DNA from 4 places in the Streptomyces sp. NPDC054770 genome. Region 3 is predicted to be linked to each of the others. Evidence: riboswitches for the same ligand, from Rfam matches in the RefSeq annotation. Region 3 holds a riboswitch; each other region holds the start of a gene.
The links. A riboswitch is a leader RNA that binds a small molecule or an ion and turns the genes downstream of it on or off. The one in region 3 is predicted to bind cyclic di-AMP.
Positions count from the first base shown of each region.

Region 1 (3,408 bases), on a different contig from region 3:
GCTTGGGGACGTTGAGGATGCGCCGGAGCGGGACGGAGTCCTCCGGGTTGGCCAGCACCCGCAGGTAGGCCAGGACGTCCCGGACCTCCTTGCGCTCGTAGAAGCGGACCCCGCCGACGACCTTGTAGGGCAGGCCGACGCGGATGAAGATCTCCTCGAAGACGCGGGACTGGGCGTTGGTGCGGTAGAAGACGGCGACATCGCCGGCCTTCGCCTCGCCCGCGTCCGTCAGACGGTCTATCTCCTCGGCGACGAACTGCGCCTCGTCGTGCTCGGTGTCGGCGACGTAGCCGGTGATCTGCGCGCCCGCGCCCGCGTTGGTCCACAGGTTCTTCGGGCGGCGGGACTCGTTGCGCTCGATGACCGCGTTGGCGGCGCTCAGAATCGTCTGCGTGGAGCGGTAGTTCTGTTCGAGGAGGATCGTCGTCGCGTTCGGGTAGTCCTCCTCGAACTGGAGGATGTTGCGGATCGTCGCGCCCCGGAAGGCGTAGATCGACTGGTCGGCGTCACCGACGACGCAGAGCTCGGCGGGGGGCAGGTCGGGCGCGCCGGTGCCGACCAGCTCGCGCACCAGGGCGTACTGGGCGTGGTTGGTGTCCTGGTACTCGTCGACCAGGACGTGCCGGAAGCGGCGGCGGTAGTGCTCGGCGACGTCCGGGAAGGCGCGCAGCAGGTTGACCGTCGTCATGATCAGGTCGTCGAAGTCGAGGGCGTTCGCCTCGCGCAGCCGCGACTGGTACAGGGCGTAGGCCTGGGCGAGGGTCTTCTCGAAGCCGTCGGCGGCCTGGGCGGCGAAGTCCTCCTCGTCGATCAGCTCGTTCTTCAGGTTGCTGATCTTGGCGCTGAAGGACTTCGGCGGGTAGCGCTTGGGGTCGAGGTCCAGGTCGCGGCAGACCAGGGCCATCAGGCGCTTGGAGTCGGCCGCGTCGTAGATCGAGAAGGAGGAGGTGAAGCCGAGCTTCTTGCTCTCCCTGCGCAGGATCCGCACGCAGGCGCTGTGGAAGGTCATCACCCACATCGCGTTCGCGCGCGGGCCGACGAGGTGCTCGACCCGCTCCTTCATCTCGCCCGCGGCCTTGTTGGTGAAGGTGATCGCGAGGATCTGGCCCGGGTGCACCTGGCGCGCGCCGAGCAGGTGGGCGATGCGGTGGGTGAGCACGCGCGTCTTGCCGGAACCGGCGCCGGCCACGATGAGCAGCGGGGAGCCGGCGTGCACCACGGCCGCCCGCTGGTTGTCGTTCAGCCCGTCCAGGAGCGCGGCCGGGTCCAGGGCCGGGCGGGCGGCGCCGTCGCGGTAGTAGGCGTCTCGGTCCGGGGGCACGTCGAACTTCCCGCCGAACAGATCGTCCGGAATCGACTCCGGAGCGTGCTCGTCCTCGGGCGGCGGCGGGGGTTCCTCGTCATGGCCGCGGGGGGCCTGGAGGCTCGCCAGGAAGCTGTCGTCAAAGAGGCTGCTCATCGCTCTCCGAGTCTAGGGCGCCCCACCGACAACCGGTCGCCGCCCCGAAAACTCGCCCGGGTGACCGACCGGTTCCGCTCCGTCACGGCAGGTCGGCGCGGAGCACGGAGCCGCACTCCCCCAGCGCGAACCAGCGGCACCCTTCCGAACAAGTCACTCATACCGTCCCAGATGACCTTGCCTTAACAAGTTCTAACAACAAGGTCACGAAAATGTATCGGGCATATCGCACATCAACCTTCACAGAGGCCACACGAGTTGGTTAGCGTGCGAGGCGGGCCGCGCGACCCCCACCGGCGAACGTCGCCGGGCCGCACGGCCTCCGCCGAGTCCGGGGCGCCGCCGCGCATCCGGAGCCGGGGACCCACCGATCCCGGGGTGAATCGGTCCCGACTCCCCTCCGGGGAGCGGACCGTAGGGCAACCCTTCCGAACCACCCGCCCGAACCCGACAGCTAACTCGGTAGGCGGAACGTGGAAGGAGTCGCCTCCGTTGGCGTCGCACCGCAAGTCCCGGCCGTCAGGAACGCGCGCGGCGGGCATACGCACCCCCGCGCTGGCCACCGCCGCCCTCACCTCCATGGCCCTGTTCTCCCAGACGGCCGAGGCCGCGCCCCCCGAGGACGGCAAGCCGAGCCTGGAGGAGGTCGAGAAGAAGGTCGACTCGCTCTACCGGCAGGCGGAGTCGGCGACCGAGAAGTACAACGCCGCCAAGGAGCGGACCGGCCGGCAGCGCAAGCAGGTCGACACCCTGCTCGACGACGTCGCCGAGCGCACGGACCGGCTGAACAAGGCGCGTGAGGAGCTGGGTTCGTTCGCCGCGGCCCAGTACCGGACCGGGGCCGCCGCCCCCGACACGGCGACCTTCCTGCTCGCGGACAGTCCCCAGGACTACTTCGACCAGGACCAGCTGATGAGCCGGCTGACCGCACGCCAGAAGGGCGCGGTCGACGACTACGTCACCCAGCAGTCCGCGACCATGAGGAAGCGGCAGGAGGCCGCCAAGAGCCTCGAAACGCTCACCGAGACGCAGGACGACCTCAAGACCGCCAAGACCACCGTCCAGACGAAGCTGGCCTCCGCGCGGGAGCTGCTGTCGCAGCTGACGGCCGCGGAGAAGGCGCGGCTGGCGGCGATCGAGAAGCAGCAGGAGGAGGTGGCGGCCCGCAAGGCGGCGGAGCTGGCGAAGCAGCAGGCCGCGGCCGCCGAGCAGGAGACGTCGTCGTCCGCCGCATCGGGCAGCTCCTCTTCCGGCACGTCGAGCGGCTCCTCCTCCGCCTACGCCACGAAGGCCGCCAAGGCGATCGCCTTCGCCCGCGCACAGATCGGCAAGCCGTACGTCTGGGGCGCCACCGGCCCCGGCTCCTACGACTGCTCCGGGCTCTCCCAGGCCGCCTGGAAGGCCGCGGGCGTCTCCCTGCCGCGCACCACCTACGACCAGGTGAACGCCGGCACCACCGTCTCCCTCGCCGACGCCCGACCCGGCGACCTGGTCTTCTTCTACGACGACGTCAGCCACGTCGGCATCTACATCGGCAACGGCATGATGATCCACGCCCCGAAGCCCGGCGCCTACGTCCGGGAGGAGTCGATCTACTACGGCGGCGAGTCGATCATCCACAGCGTGGTACGCCCGGCCTGAGCCGACTGCAGGCCGGCATCTGCAGACGCCCGGGTCAGCGGCGCCCGCGCGCGAGCAGGGCCGCATGCGGCAGGGCCAGCAGACCGTCCTCGGCAGCGAACTCCGAACTGAACACATCGAAGTGACGCTTGATCTCGGCGCGGATCCGGGGTGTCTGGCTCTGCACCAGCTGCCCGCCGAACGCCACTCCGCTCGCAGGACCGCTCCACCACTCGTCGGCGCTCGCGCGGTGATCCCAACGCAAGGTCGCGCACTCCGCCTCGCGCAGCCCCGCCGCGTCCATCAGCCCGGTCAGGCCGCTCTCGTCA
Region 1 is NZ_JBSHBL010000004.1:181,231-184,638, forward strand. Features, by position in the region: gene pcrA (DNA helicase PcrA) at 1-1,459, opposite strand, end outside; cyclic di-AMP (ydaO/yuaA leader) riboswitch at 1,773-1,943, shown strand; gene ACWGKQ_RS06230 (NlpC/P60 family protein) at 1,952-3,100, shown strand; gene ACWGKQ_RS06235 (class I SAM-dependent methyltransferase) at 3,135-3,408, opposite strand, start outside.
Region 1: linked by a shared signal. The riboswitch ahead of ACWGKQ_RS06230 (NlpC/P60 family protein) and the one ahead of ACWGKQ_RS38770 (transglycosylase family protein) in region 3 are both predicted to bind cyclic di-AMP.

Region 2 (3,408 bases), on a different contig from region 3:
ACACCATTCGCCCCACCCGCTCACAGCCGCAAACCTGGACGGACAGGCGTCGAAGACATGGGACACCAGGAGGACCGCGTGGCGGGCCGTGGCGAGGCGGAGCTGCACGGCCCGGCGCCCGCCCGCCTCCTCGCCCGCACCCTCGCCCGCTTCCTGCCCGCGCTGCTGATCAGCGCGGGCGTCTGCTACGACGTCCTCACCCCCGAGGCCTTCACCGCGGTCCCCTTCTTCACGGCCGCCCCGCTGATCGCCGCGCCCCTCTCGTCCCTGCGCACCACCGTCCTCACCGGCCTGGCCGCACTGCTGGCCACCTACGCCGTGCATGCGCGGTTCGCGGTCGTCCCGGACGCCGACGCCGTCACCGAGATCGTCACCGTGGCCACCGTCGCCGTCCTCGCCGCCGGCATCAACCGGATCGTCCGTATCGGCGACCAGCGTCTCGCCTCCGCCCGCGAGGTCGCCGAGGCCGCCCAGCGGGCCGTCCTGCCCGAGCCCGCCGAGCGGATCGGCGGCTTCGAGATCGCCGCCCGCTACGAGGCGGCCCAGGAGGGCACCTTCATCGGCGGCGACCTGTACGCCGTCCAGGACACCCCGTACGGCGTACGGCTGGTCGTCGGCGACGTGCGCGGCAAGGGCATGGGCGCGGTCGCCGCCGTCGCCGTGGTCATCGGCGCGTTCCGGGAGGCCGCCGAGCAGGAGGCCACGCTGGAGGCGGTCGCCGGGCGGCTGGACCGGGCGCTTGCGCGCGAGGGCGTCCGGCGCGGGGGCATCGACGCCCAGGAGGGGTTCACCACCGCCGTACTCGCCGAGCTCCCGCACGGCGACAACACGCTCCGGGTCGTCAACCGGGGTCATCCGCCGCCCCTGCTGCTGCACGGCGACGGCGAGGTGTTCCCGGTGCGGCCGCCGGAGTCCGCGCTGCCGCTGGGGATGGGCGAGCTGGGGGCATGGCCCGACCGGGCCGCCGAGCACGCGTTCCCGAGCGGGGCCACGCTGCTGCTGTACACCGACGGCCTCTCCGAGGCACGGGACGCGCACGGCCGGTTCTACGACCCCGAGCGGCGGCTGACCGGCCGTACCGTCACCGCCCCCGGCGCGCTGCTCGCCCGGCTCGCGGCCGAGGTGCGCCGGCACACCGGCGGCGGCATGACGGACGACATGGCACTGCTCGCCGTACGGCGGCCCTGACTGGGCTCCGACCCTGTGCTATGTCACATATCGTGTTCGGACGGCCGCCCTCCGCATCACATCTGAGTCACCATCAAACCCCGTGTGACTCCTGAGTTGAGCAGCGGACACCGTCAACTCGACCGTTTTTGGCCGATCGTGCCAGGTAAGTCCAAGCTTTGAAAGCTTAATGATCAAGGCGAACGGCTTGGAATCTCATAGCCGTGTCTATTAACGTTCGATAACGCAGCGCGGTCGTCCCAGCCGTCACCCGCGACGGCTCCGTGCGCACGCGCCGAATCCCGCAAGGGAACCGGGGAACCACCACCTTGGGGTGAATCGCACGGCTACCGCCGGGTAGGAAACGGCCGGTATACGCGCGTAGGAGACCTTCCCGCTCCGAACCCGTCAGCTAACCCGGTAGGCGGCGGAAGGAAAGGAGTGCGCCCGCGTGGCGTCCAACCCGCCTGCTCCGACAGCCCCGTTCGTGCCCAGCCAGCGTCAGCCCGACACCTTCGGATACGGCGGTTACCGCACAGACGAGGGCCCCTTCGAGGAGTGGAACCCCACCGAGGAGTCCCTCTCCTCGGCCCGCGGCCGGCACCGGGTCGCCCGGCAGAAGGGCGGCGGGCTCGCCCGCAGCTCCACGGTTCTCGGCGTCGGTGTCATCGCAGCCGTCGGCGCGGGCGGCATGGCCAGCGCCAACACCGGCAAGCCGCCGGTCTCCATCTCGCTGCCCGACCTGCCGACCTCCGTCAGCTCCCTGCTCGGCGAGGGCACCGGCCACCAGGCCACCCAGACCGCGCTCAGCAGCGTCACCACGACGACCGCCACCGACGCGGACTCCTCGTCCTCCGACGCCGGTGAGGCGCTGCGCAGCCGGATCATCGCCCAGGCCGCGCAGCAGCAGAACCAGCTCGACACCAAGGCCAGTGCCAAGGCCGTCGCCGCCGCCGACAAGGCGGTCGCCGACGCCGAGGCCAAGGCGGAGAAGGCGGCCGCCGCAACGGCCGCCGACGCCAAGGAGAAGGCCGAGGCCTCCGCGAAGCAGAAGTCCGAGCAGGCCCGGCTCGCCGCGCTGGCCAAGCAGTACACGCTGCCCGTCGTCTCGTACACGATCACCGGCACCTTCGGCCAGGCCGGCTCCATGTGGTCCTCCGGCTACCACACCGGCCTCGACTTCGCCGCGCCCACCGGCACGCTGATCAAGGCCGTGCACAGCGGCACGGTCACCGAGGCGGGCTGGGCCGGCGCCTACGGCTACCGCACGATCATCACCCTCGACGACGGCACCGAGCTGTGGTTCTGCCACCAGTCCTCGATCGGCGTCAAGGTCGGCCAGAAGGTCGCCACCGGAGACGTGATCGGCCGCGTCGGCGCCACCGGCAACGTCACCGGCCCGCACCTCCACCTGGAGGTCCACCCGAACGGCCAGGCCACCGCCATCGACCCGATGCCCTGGCTGCGCGGCAAGGGCCTCAACCCCTGACGTCTCAACTCCTGACGTCTCAACTCCTGACGTCTCGACTCCTGACGTCTCAACTCCTGACGCCTGAGCCCCTGACCCGGACCGCCGCGCTTTACGAGAACTTCGTGTTGCGTCGGCATGGGGCGCCAGGTGACGCGTGTTGAAGTGAAGCATGACTGCTTCTTCCGCTTCCCCTTCCCTCCGTAAGCTCGGCGCCTCCGACCTGGAGGTCTTCCCGCTCGCCCTCGGCGGCAACGTCTTCGGCTGGACCGCCGACGAGGCGACCTCCTTCGCCGTCCTCGACGCCTATGCCGCCGCGGGCGGCAACTTCGTCGACACCGCCGACTCGTACTCGGCGTGGATCGAGGGCCACCAGGGCGGCGAGTCCGAGACGATCATCGGCAAGTGGGTCAAGGCGCGCGGCAACCGGGACGACGTCGTCATCGCGACGAAGGTCAGCCAGCACCCCGAGTACCCCGGCCTGTCCGCCGCCAACATCAAGGCCGCCGCCGACGCGTCGCTGCGCCGTCTCGGCACCGACCACATCGACCTCTACTACACGCACTTCGACAAGCCCGAGATCCCGGTCGAGGAGATCATCGGGGCGCTGGACGAACTGGTGCGGGCGGGCAAGGTCCGGCACATCGCCGCGTCCAACATCACCGCCGAGCGCCTCCAGGAGTCGCTGGACTTCTCCGACCGCGAGGGCCTGGCCCGGTACGTCGCCCTCCAGCCCCACTACAACCTGGTCTCCCGCGACACCTACGAGGGCC
Region 2 is NZ_JBSHBL010000026.1:21,511-24,918, reverse strand. Features, by position in the region: gene ACWGKQ_RS22890 (PP2C family protein-serine/threonine phosphatase) at 58-1,188, shown strand; cyclic di-AMP (ydaO/yuaA leader) riboswitch at 1,451-1,609, shown strand; gene ACWGKQ_RS22885 (M23 family metallopeptidase) at 1,619-2,656, shown strand; gene ACWGKQ_RS22880 (aldo/keto reductase) at 2,808-3,408, shown strand, end outside.
Region 2: linked by a shared signal. The riboswitch ahead of ACWGKQ_RS22885 (M23 family metallopeptidase) and the one ahead of ACWGKQ_RS38770 (transglycosylase family protein) in region 3 are both predicted to bind cyclic di-AMP.

Region 3 (3,408 bases):
CGGCGAGCGCGGGCTGCTGGAGACCGGTGTCGAGGAACTGCTGCGCTACGACGGGCCGGTGGAGCTGGCCACCTGGCGGTTCGCCACCGAGCCGGTCGTCATCGGCGGGCAGCACATCGCGCCCGGCGACCCGGTCCTGGTCGTCCTGGCCGCGGCGGACCGGGACCCGGAGCGGTTCGCCGAGCCGGACACCCTCGACCTCGCCCGGCGGGACAACCAGCACCTCGGATACGGCCACGGCATCCACTACTGCCTCGGTGCCCCGCTCGCCCGCCTGGAGGGCCAGACCGCGCTCGCCACCCTCCTCACCCGCCTTCCCGACCTCCGACTCGCGGTCGACGAGAGCGAATTGCGGTGGCGCGGCGGGCTCATCATGCGCGGACTGCGCACGCTCCCCGTGGAGTTCTCGGCCCGTACGGGCAGAACGTGACCAGCGTTCAAGTCTGTGATCTTCACGTGATCTGCGCGGCATTAACTTGTGACAAGTGATCGTCTGCCGATACGTTCACCCATCAGCGCGGCGCCCTGCGGGACCCGCCGTGCCGGTCACCGCTGTCGCTCGAAAGGTTTCCGCATGCTCTCCGGGAACGGTCGTCACCGTCGCCCCCGTCAGGCTCCGGCTCTCCTCGTCGCGGCCGGCGTGACCGGCTCCGCCATCGCCATCCCGCTCCTCGGGGCGGCGAGCGCCAACGCGGCCGACGGCTCCACCTGGGACCACGTGGCCGAGTGCGAGAGCGGCGGCTCCTGGAGCGCCGACAACGGCAACGGCTACTACGGCGGCCTCCAGATGTCCCTGGACGACTGGAGCAAGTACGGGGGCCAGGAGTACGCCAGTACGCCCGACCAGGCGAGCCGTTCGCAGCAGATCGCGGTCGCCGAGAAGATACTCGCCGACCAGGGCACCAAGCCCTGGCGGACCTGTGCGCTGCTGGCCGGCCTCTCGTCCGACGACGCCTCGGTGAACGTCGACACGGGCCTCGGCGGCTCGGATGATTCGTCCGGTTCCTCCGACTCGTCGGACTCGTCCTCCGGGCTGCTGAATTCGTCGTCCTCCTCCTCCGATTCCGGGTCCTCCTCCGACGCCTCGGACTCCGGGAGTGACTCCGCCACTCCCTCCCCGAGCGCGAGCGACGACTCCAAGGCGGACACTCCCAGCAAATCCGCCAAGACGGAAAAGTCGGAATCATCCGACTCCGGCACCTCGAAGGCGAGCGAGAGCCCCGTCATCCCCGAGGCCGACACCTCGGACAATTCAGGGCAGACCGGAGGCTCTTGGAGTCTGGTCGACACGGGGGCCGTCAGTGGCGGCGGCAAGCATCGCGGCGACTCCGCGGATGAAAACGTGACAAACGGTCAGGATGCCACCACTTCCGGCCGTCACGCCTCCCACGCCGGCGACACCTACACCGTCCACGCCGGCGACACCCTCGCCTCCATCGCCGACTCCCTTGACCTCGACGGCGGATGGCGCGCGCTCTACTCCGCGAACAAGACGGCCATCGGCATCGACCCGAACAACATCGCCGCCGGTCAGACCCTGAAACTCGGTAGCTAAACGGACGAAAAGCAGCGGGAGTTGGCCTCCCGTGCCGCCCCACTTAGAAGTTGAATGTCCGTTTTGGTGAAAGTGTGGGATGAGTCTCAGAAGCCCTGATCATCTTTGAAATTCACCTGATCGCCTGTTTACGGTCAAGGCCGCTCGTCACCACGAGCCCCGGCCGTCGCAACGCCGAGTCCTGCCAGCGGCCGTCCGGGAACAGTCGTCGCGTCATGCGCCGTAGGCAGGAGCGGGGGACCCAAGGTAAGTGCCGGGACCGGTAGTCGAGGCTGCCGATCCGGCTCGGGGTGAAGCCGCGCACCGACACACAGGTGTGCGGCCGGGCAACTCAACCGGCCCGAACCCGACAGCTCACCTCGCAGGCGTCGGTGAGGGGATCGATCCATGCTGTTTTCCGGCAAGGGCAAGCACCGTCGTCCGTCCAAGGCCGTCCGCGCCATCGCTGTCGCCGGTGTCACCGGCGTCGCCGTCGCCGCGCCGCTGATGGCGGCCGGCAGCGCCTCCGCCGCCACGGCCTCGGAGTGGGACGCCGTCGCCCAGTGCGAGTCGGGCGGCAACTGGGCCATCAACACCGGCAACGGCTACTACGGCGGTCTCCAGTTCTCGGCCTCCACCTGGGCCGCGTACGGCGGCACGCAGTACGCCGCGCAGGCCAACCAGGCCACCAAGGCGCAGCAGATCCAGATCGCCGAGAAGGTCCTCGGCGCGCAGGGCAAGGGTGCCTGGCCGGTCTGCGGCACGGGCCTGTCCGGCGCCACCTACACCGGCAGCAGCACCGGCTCGTCCGGCTCGTCGAGCAGCGGCGCCGGCACCCGCTCGACCGACACCCAGGCGGCCTCCCGCTCCGCCGAGCGTCCGGCCGCCAAGAAGACCGTCACCACCCCGACCGGCAAGAAGGTCAAGAAGGGCGACGGCGAGTACAAGGTCGTCAAGGGCGACACCCTCAGCTCGATCGCCGTGAAGCACAAGGTGAAGGGCGGCTGGCAGGCGCTGTTCAAGCTGAACAAGGACATCGTCGACGACGCCGACTTCATCTACCCGGGCCAGCAGCTGCACCTGAAGTAGGGCGCGGCCGCACCTGAAAGCAGGGTGCGGCTGCACGTGAAAGCAGGGTGCGGCGCGGTCGCCGTAAGTACTAAGCGGCGCCCAGCTGAACCACAGCCCCCACACAACCGCGGTCCCCATAGTGGAGACCGCGTGAGGGTCACCCCCGTCCCCCACGGGCCCCCGCTCCGGTGCGTTTTCCCCCGTACGCACCGGGGCGGGGTTTCTCTTTGCGGTGCCGCGGTCCCCTTCTTGGTCCGCTCTTCTCCCGTTCTTCATCGGGACCCCCTTTGTTCCGCGGGTGAACAATGAGTACCGTCTCTGTGTCCAAGGGCCGGTCGGTCGTGGCGGCCGACGGCCCCAGGACGGTTAGGCTCTAGTCGCAAGGCTGAGCAAGGGCCGACGAGGCCCGCGTGCGCCCCGCACAACCAGCGTCACAACCCAAGAAGGAGATGCTCGTGCCGTCCATCGACGTCGTCGTAGCCCGGGAAATCCTGGACTCCCGAGGCAACCCCACGGTCGAGGTCGAGGTCGGCCTCGACGACGGCAGCACGGGTCGTGCCGCCGTTCCGTCCGGCGCCTCCACCGGTGCCTTCGAGGCCATCGAGCTCCGTGACGGCGACCCCAACCGCTACCTGGGCAAGGGCGTCGAGAAGGCCGTCCTCGCCGTCATCGAGCAGATCGGCCCGGAGCTGGTCGGCTACGACGCCACCGAGCAGCGCCTGATCGACCAGGCGATGTTCGACCTGGACGCCACCGACAACAAGGGCTCGCTCGGCGCCAACGCCATCCTCGGCGTCTCCCTG
Region 3 is NZ_JBSHBL010000064.1:41,267-44,674, forward strand. Features, by position in the region: gene ACWGKQ_RS38760 (cytochrome P450 family protein) at 1-430, shown strand, start outside; gene ACWGKQ_RS38765 (transglycosylase family protein) at 575-1,555, shown strand; cyclic di-AMP (ydaO/yuaA leader) riboswitch at 1,764-1,938, shown strand; gene ACWGKQ_RS38770 (transglycosylase family protein) at 1,943-2,623, shown strand; gene eno (phosphopyruvate hydratase) at 3,055-3,408, shown strand, end outside.

Region 4 (3,408 bases), on a different contig from region 3:
GCACGACGTCGCTGCCCGAGGGGCAGAGCGGGTACTTGTCCTTGAGCTGCCGGTTCTCGTAACCGGTGCAGCTCCAGGAGGCGTTGGCGTTGGTCGGGCCGTTGACGAACGCCTTGGCGTCGCCGGTGATGATGCGCAGCAGCCGCGGCATCTCGGTGACCTTGGAGGTCGGGTTGCCCTCGAAGGTCAGCGTGACCTGCTTCGCCGTGACGATCTGCCCGGCGTTGCCCTCGGTGCCGCCGCCCGGCTTGTCGGCGTCCCGCTCCTGCTTGCCGTTCTGCAGCCGCAGCACGGGCCAGTAGTACGTGGACTTGTCGCCCTGGTCCGCGCAGCTGGTGTCGGCGTTCGCGAGGTCCTGGTCACTGGCGAAGGCGTTGTTGGACTGGTTGCCGATGTAGTCGTGGAAGTGGTGGGCGCCGTTGGAGACACCGGGCGCGACGATCACGTTGTCGGAGTTGAACAGGCCGTTCGCGTTGACGCCGCAGCTGGAGCTGAAGGTGCCGGTGGAGCCGCCGGACCGCTCGGCCGGGGTGCTGACATTGGGCTGGACGGAGGTGATGTCCGCGTAGTCGGCGGCGACCGGACCGTTGCCGCCCTGGCCGCCGATGCCGGTGCCCTGGCTCGGCGCGGCGCTGCCCTGACCGCTCTGGCTCGGCGTGGCGCTGCCCTGGGGGGCCGCCGACTGCCCGTCGCCCTGGTTCGAGGAGCGCAGGGCGCAGGCCGCCAGGTCGTCGAGGCCCTGCGGGCGGTCGCCCTCGCGGCCGATGGCGTCGGCGATGCGCTGGAGCGACTCGGCCCGCTTCGCCTTCAGCGGGTCGATGATCGTCTGGCCGGCGAAGGCGGGGTTCTGCTCGATCTCGGCGGCGTACTGGGTGAGTTGCTGGTAGGCGGCGGCGATCTGCTGGTCCATCTGGGCGAGTTCACGGTCGACGTCGGCCCGGGCCCCGTCCGGCACCGACGTCAGCCGGCTGCCGACGTCGGGGCAGTAGACCGTCGGCGCGGACAGCACATGGCCGGTGGCGACCTGGGCCTGCTGGTCCCCGCCGCCTTCGGTGGCCGAGGCATAGACGTTCACCGCGACCAATCCTGCGCCGCCGAGCATCAGGGCGACCGCTGCGAAGGTCGCGCGCTGTGCGCCGGTCGGGCGTCTGCGCCTGTTGGGTCTCAAGGTCGTTCCCCTGCGTCTCGTGGTCGGCCGGACATGGAAATCCCCCGGCCCTATACGGCCCCCGGCGCCGCCGTGTTCAACGGACCCGCGAATTCACGGAGACCTCACAGAAAGCACCTGTTCCCACACAGCTCCGGAACAGCAGAACACGACCGACGGCAACGCCCCGGTGACCCTGCGAAAGCAATGGATGCGCGCCAAATGCCGTCCCGTACCGTCGAGTTCCGAACGCTAAGACGAACATCACAAATACGTATCGGACATTACGCACTTCAACCTTCACACGAGTGACACAAGTTGGCTAAGTTGACGGGCAAGCCGCTCGGCTCCCCCCGGCGAATCCCGTCGGGCCGCGCGGCCTCCGCCGAGTCCGGTGCCTCCCAGGGGCGAATCCGGAGCCGGGGACCCAACCGACCACTGGGGTGAATCGGCCGACCGTCCGCGAGGGCAGGGGCCGTAGGGCATGCCTTCCGGACTTCACCGCCCGAACCCGACAGCTAACTCGGTAGGCGGAGTACGGAAGGAGCACGACCCCTCAATGGCGCCCGAGAGCCGTGACGAGGTTCGGCAGCGGATCGACAGCCTCTACGACCAGGCCGAGAACGCCACCGGGAACTACAACGCCACGCGCGCGATGAGCGGGGGCTCGCGCTCCCGCGGCGTCCCGCTGTTCAAGCGGCCCCGTCGCGACGACCCGGGCCTCGACAACATCGCCCGGGAGTGGTTCGACGGCGCCCGCTCGAAGCTGGGGCCGAGCGTCCCGGCCGCACTCCCCTCCGACCGGCAGCCCGCCCGGCCCGGTCCGCGGCGGCCCGTCAGCTCCATGGCCGCCGACCTGCTCGGCCAGCTGGAGGACAGCGGCCCGGCCCGGCTGGAGCTGACCGCGGGTCCGTCCGCGCAGACCGACATCGAGGTCGTCCGCGCGCTGCCGCCGGAGCGCCCGAGGCTGGAGCTGACGGCAGGGCCGGCCGCGGCGCTGCCCCCGGGGCCGTCGGGCGCGCCCAGGGCCCTGTCGGCCGCCGCGCCGCAGCGGCAGGCGCCGGGTACCTCCAAGACCAAGAGCCAGCTGAAGATCGCCAAGGCCCGCGAGGTGCTGTCCCAGCGCACCGGGCAGCGCGCGATCGCCGCGCTCGAACCGGCCGCGGCCCCAGCAGCCCAGCCCGTGCCGACCGCACCGTCCCCGTGGCCCACGCCCGAGGCCCAGGTCCCGACGCAGCAGTGGCCGCCGGCTCCCGCCATCGGCATACCGAGCCAGCGCAGCGCGCCGCCCGCGATGACCGAGACGGGCGGCATCCCGATCGTGTCCGCGACCGACACCGGTACGTTCCGCATCATGACGCCGGGCGGTAGCGGGGCCACCCGGGCAGCCGTGCCCCCGCCGGACACGGGCGGCTTCCGCATCATGACCCCCGGCAGCTCGGCGACCGGCAGCTTCCCGGGGATGCCTCCCATGGACGCGGGCCCCGCCCCCGCCCAGCCTCCGGCTCCGGCTCCGGGGGACAGCGGCTCCTTCCGCATCATGACCCCGGGCGCCACGGGCACGTTCCCGATGCCGACCCCGGCGGACGCGGGAGCGTTCCCGACCGCGGACCCCATGGGCACGAGCGTCTTCCCGACCGCGAACCCCGTCGGCACGAGCGTCTTCCCGACCGCGGCTCCCACGAACACCGGCGCCTTCCCGACCGCGACACCCGCCGTTCCCGCCGCCGCTGCCCCCGCCCCGGCACCGGCCCCGATGGACATGGGCGGCTTCCGGGTCATGTCGCCGAACGCGGCCGCCGCCTACGCCGACGTGCCCCAGGCCGCCGCCGACACCGCCTACGCCACCGGCGCGTACACGTACACGTACCCGACCGCGGCCCCCGCCGCCGCGCCCATGGCCATGACACCGCAGGCCGCCCCGTTCCCTGCGGCACCCGCCGCCGACATGGCCGGCGCCTGGGCCGGAGGCATGCAGTCCACCGACGCCTCCTACGCCTACGCCTACGCCGATACCACCGCGATGCCCACGCAGATGGCGGCACCCGCGGCCGCGATGCCCGCGCCCGCGCCCATGCCCATGCCCATGGCAGCGCCGATGCCGACCCCGATGGCGGCACCGATGCCCACGCAGATGACGGCGCCGATGCCGACACCCATGGCCGCGCCCATGGCCGCCCCGATGCCCGCGATGGCCGCGGCGCCGGCGGCCATGACGGCGCCGCCCGAGGCGATGATGGCCGCGCCCACCATGGCGATGC
Region 4 is NZ_JBSHBL010000002.1:301,371-304,778, reverse strand. Features, by position in the region: gene ACWGKQ_RS03905 (DUF1996 domain-containing protein) at 1-1,102, opposite strand, end outside; cyclic di-AMP (ydaO/yuaA leader) riboswitch at 1,543-1,696, shown strand; gene ACWGKQ_RS03900 (NlpC/P60 family protein) at 1,707-3,408, shown strand, end outside.
Region 4: linked by a shared signal. The riboswitch ahead of ACWGKQ_RS03900 (NlpC/P60 family protein) and the one ahead of ACWGKQ_RS38770 (transglycosylase family protein) in region 3 are both predicted to bind cyclic di-AMP.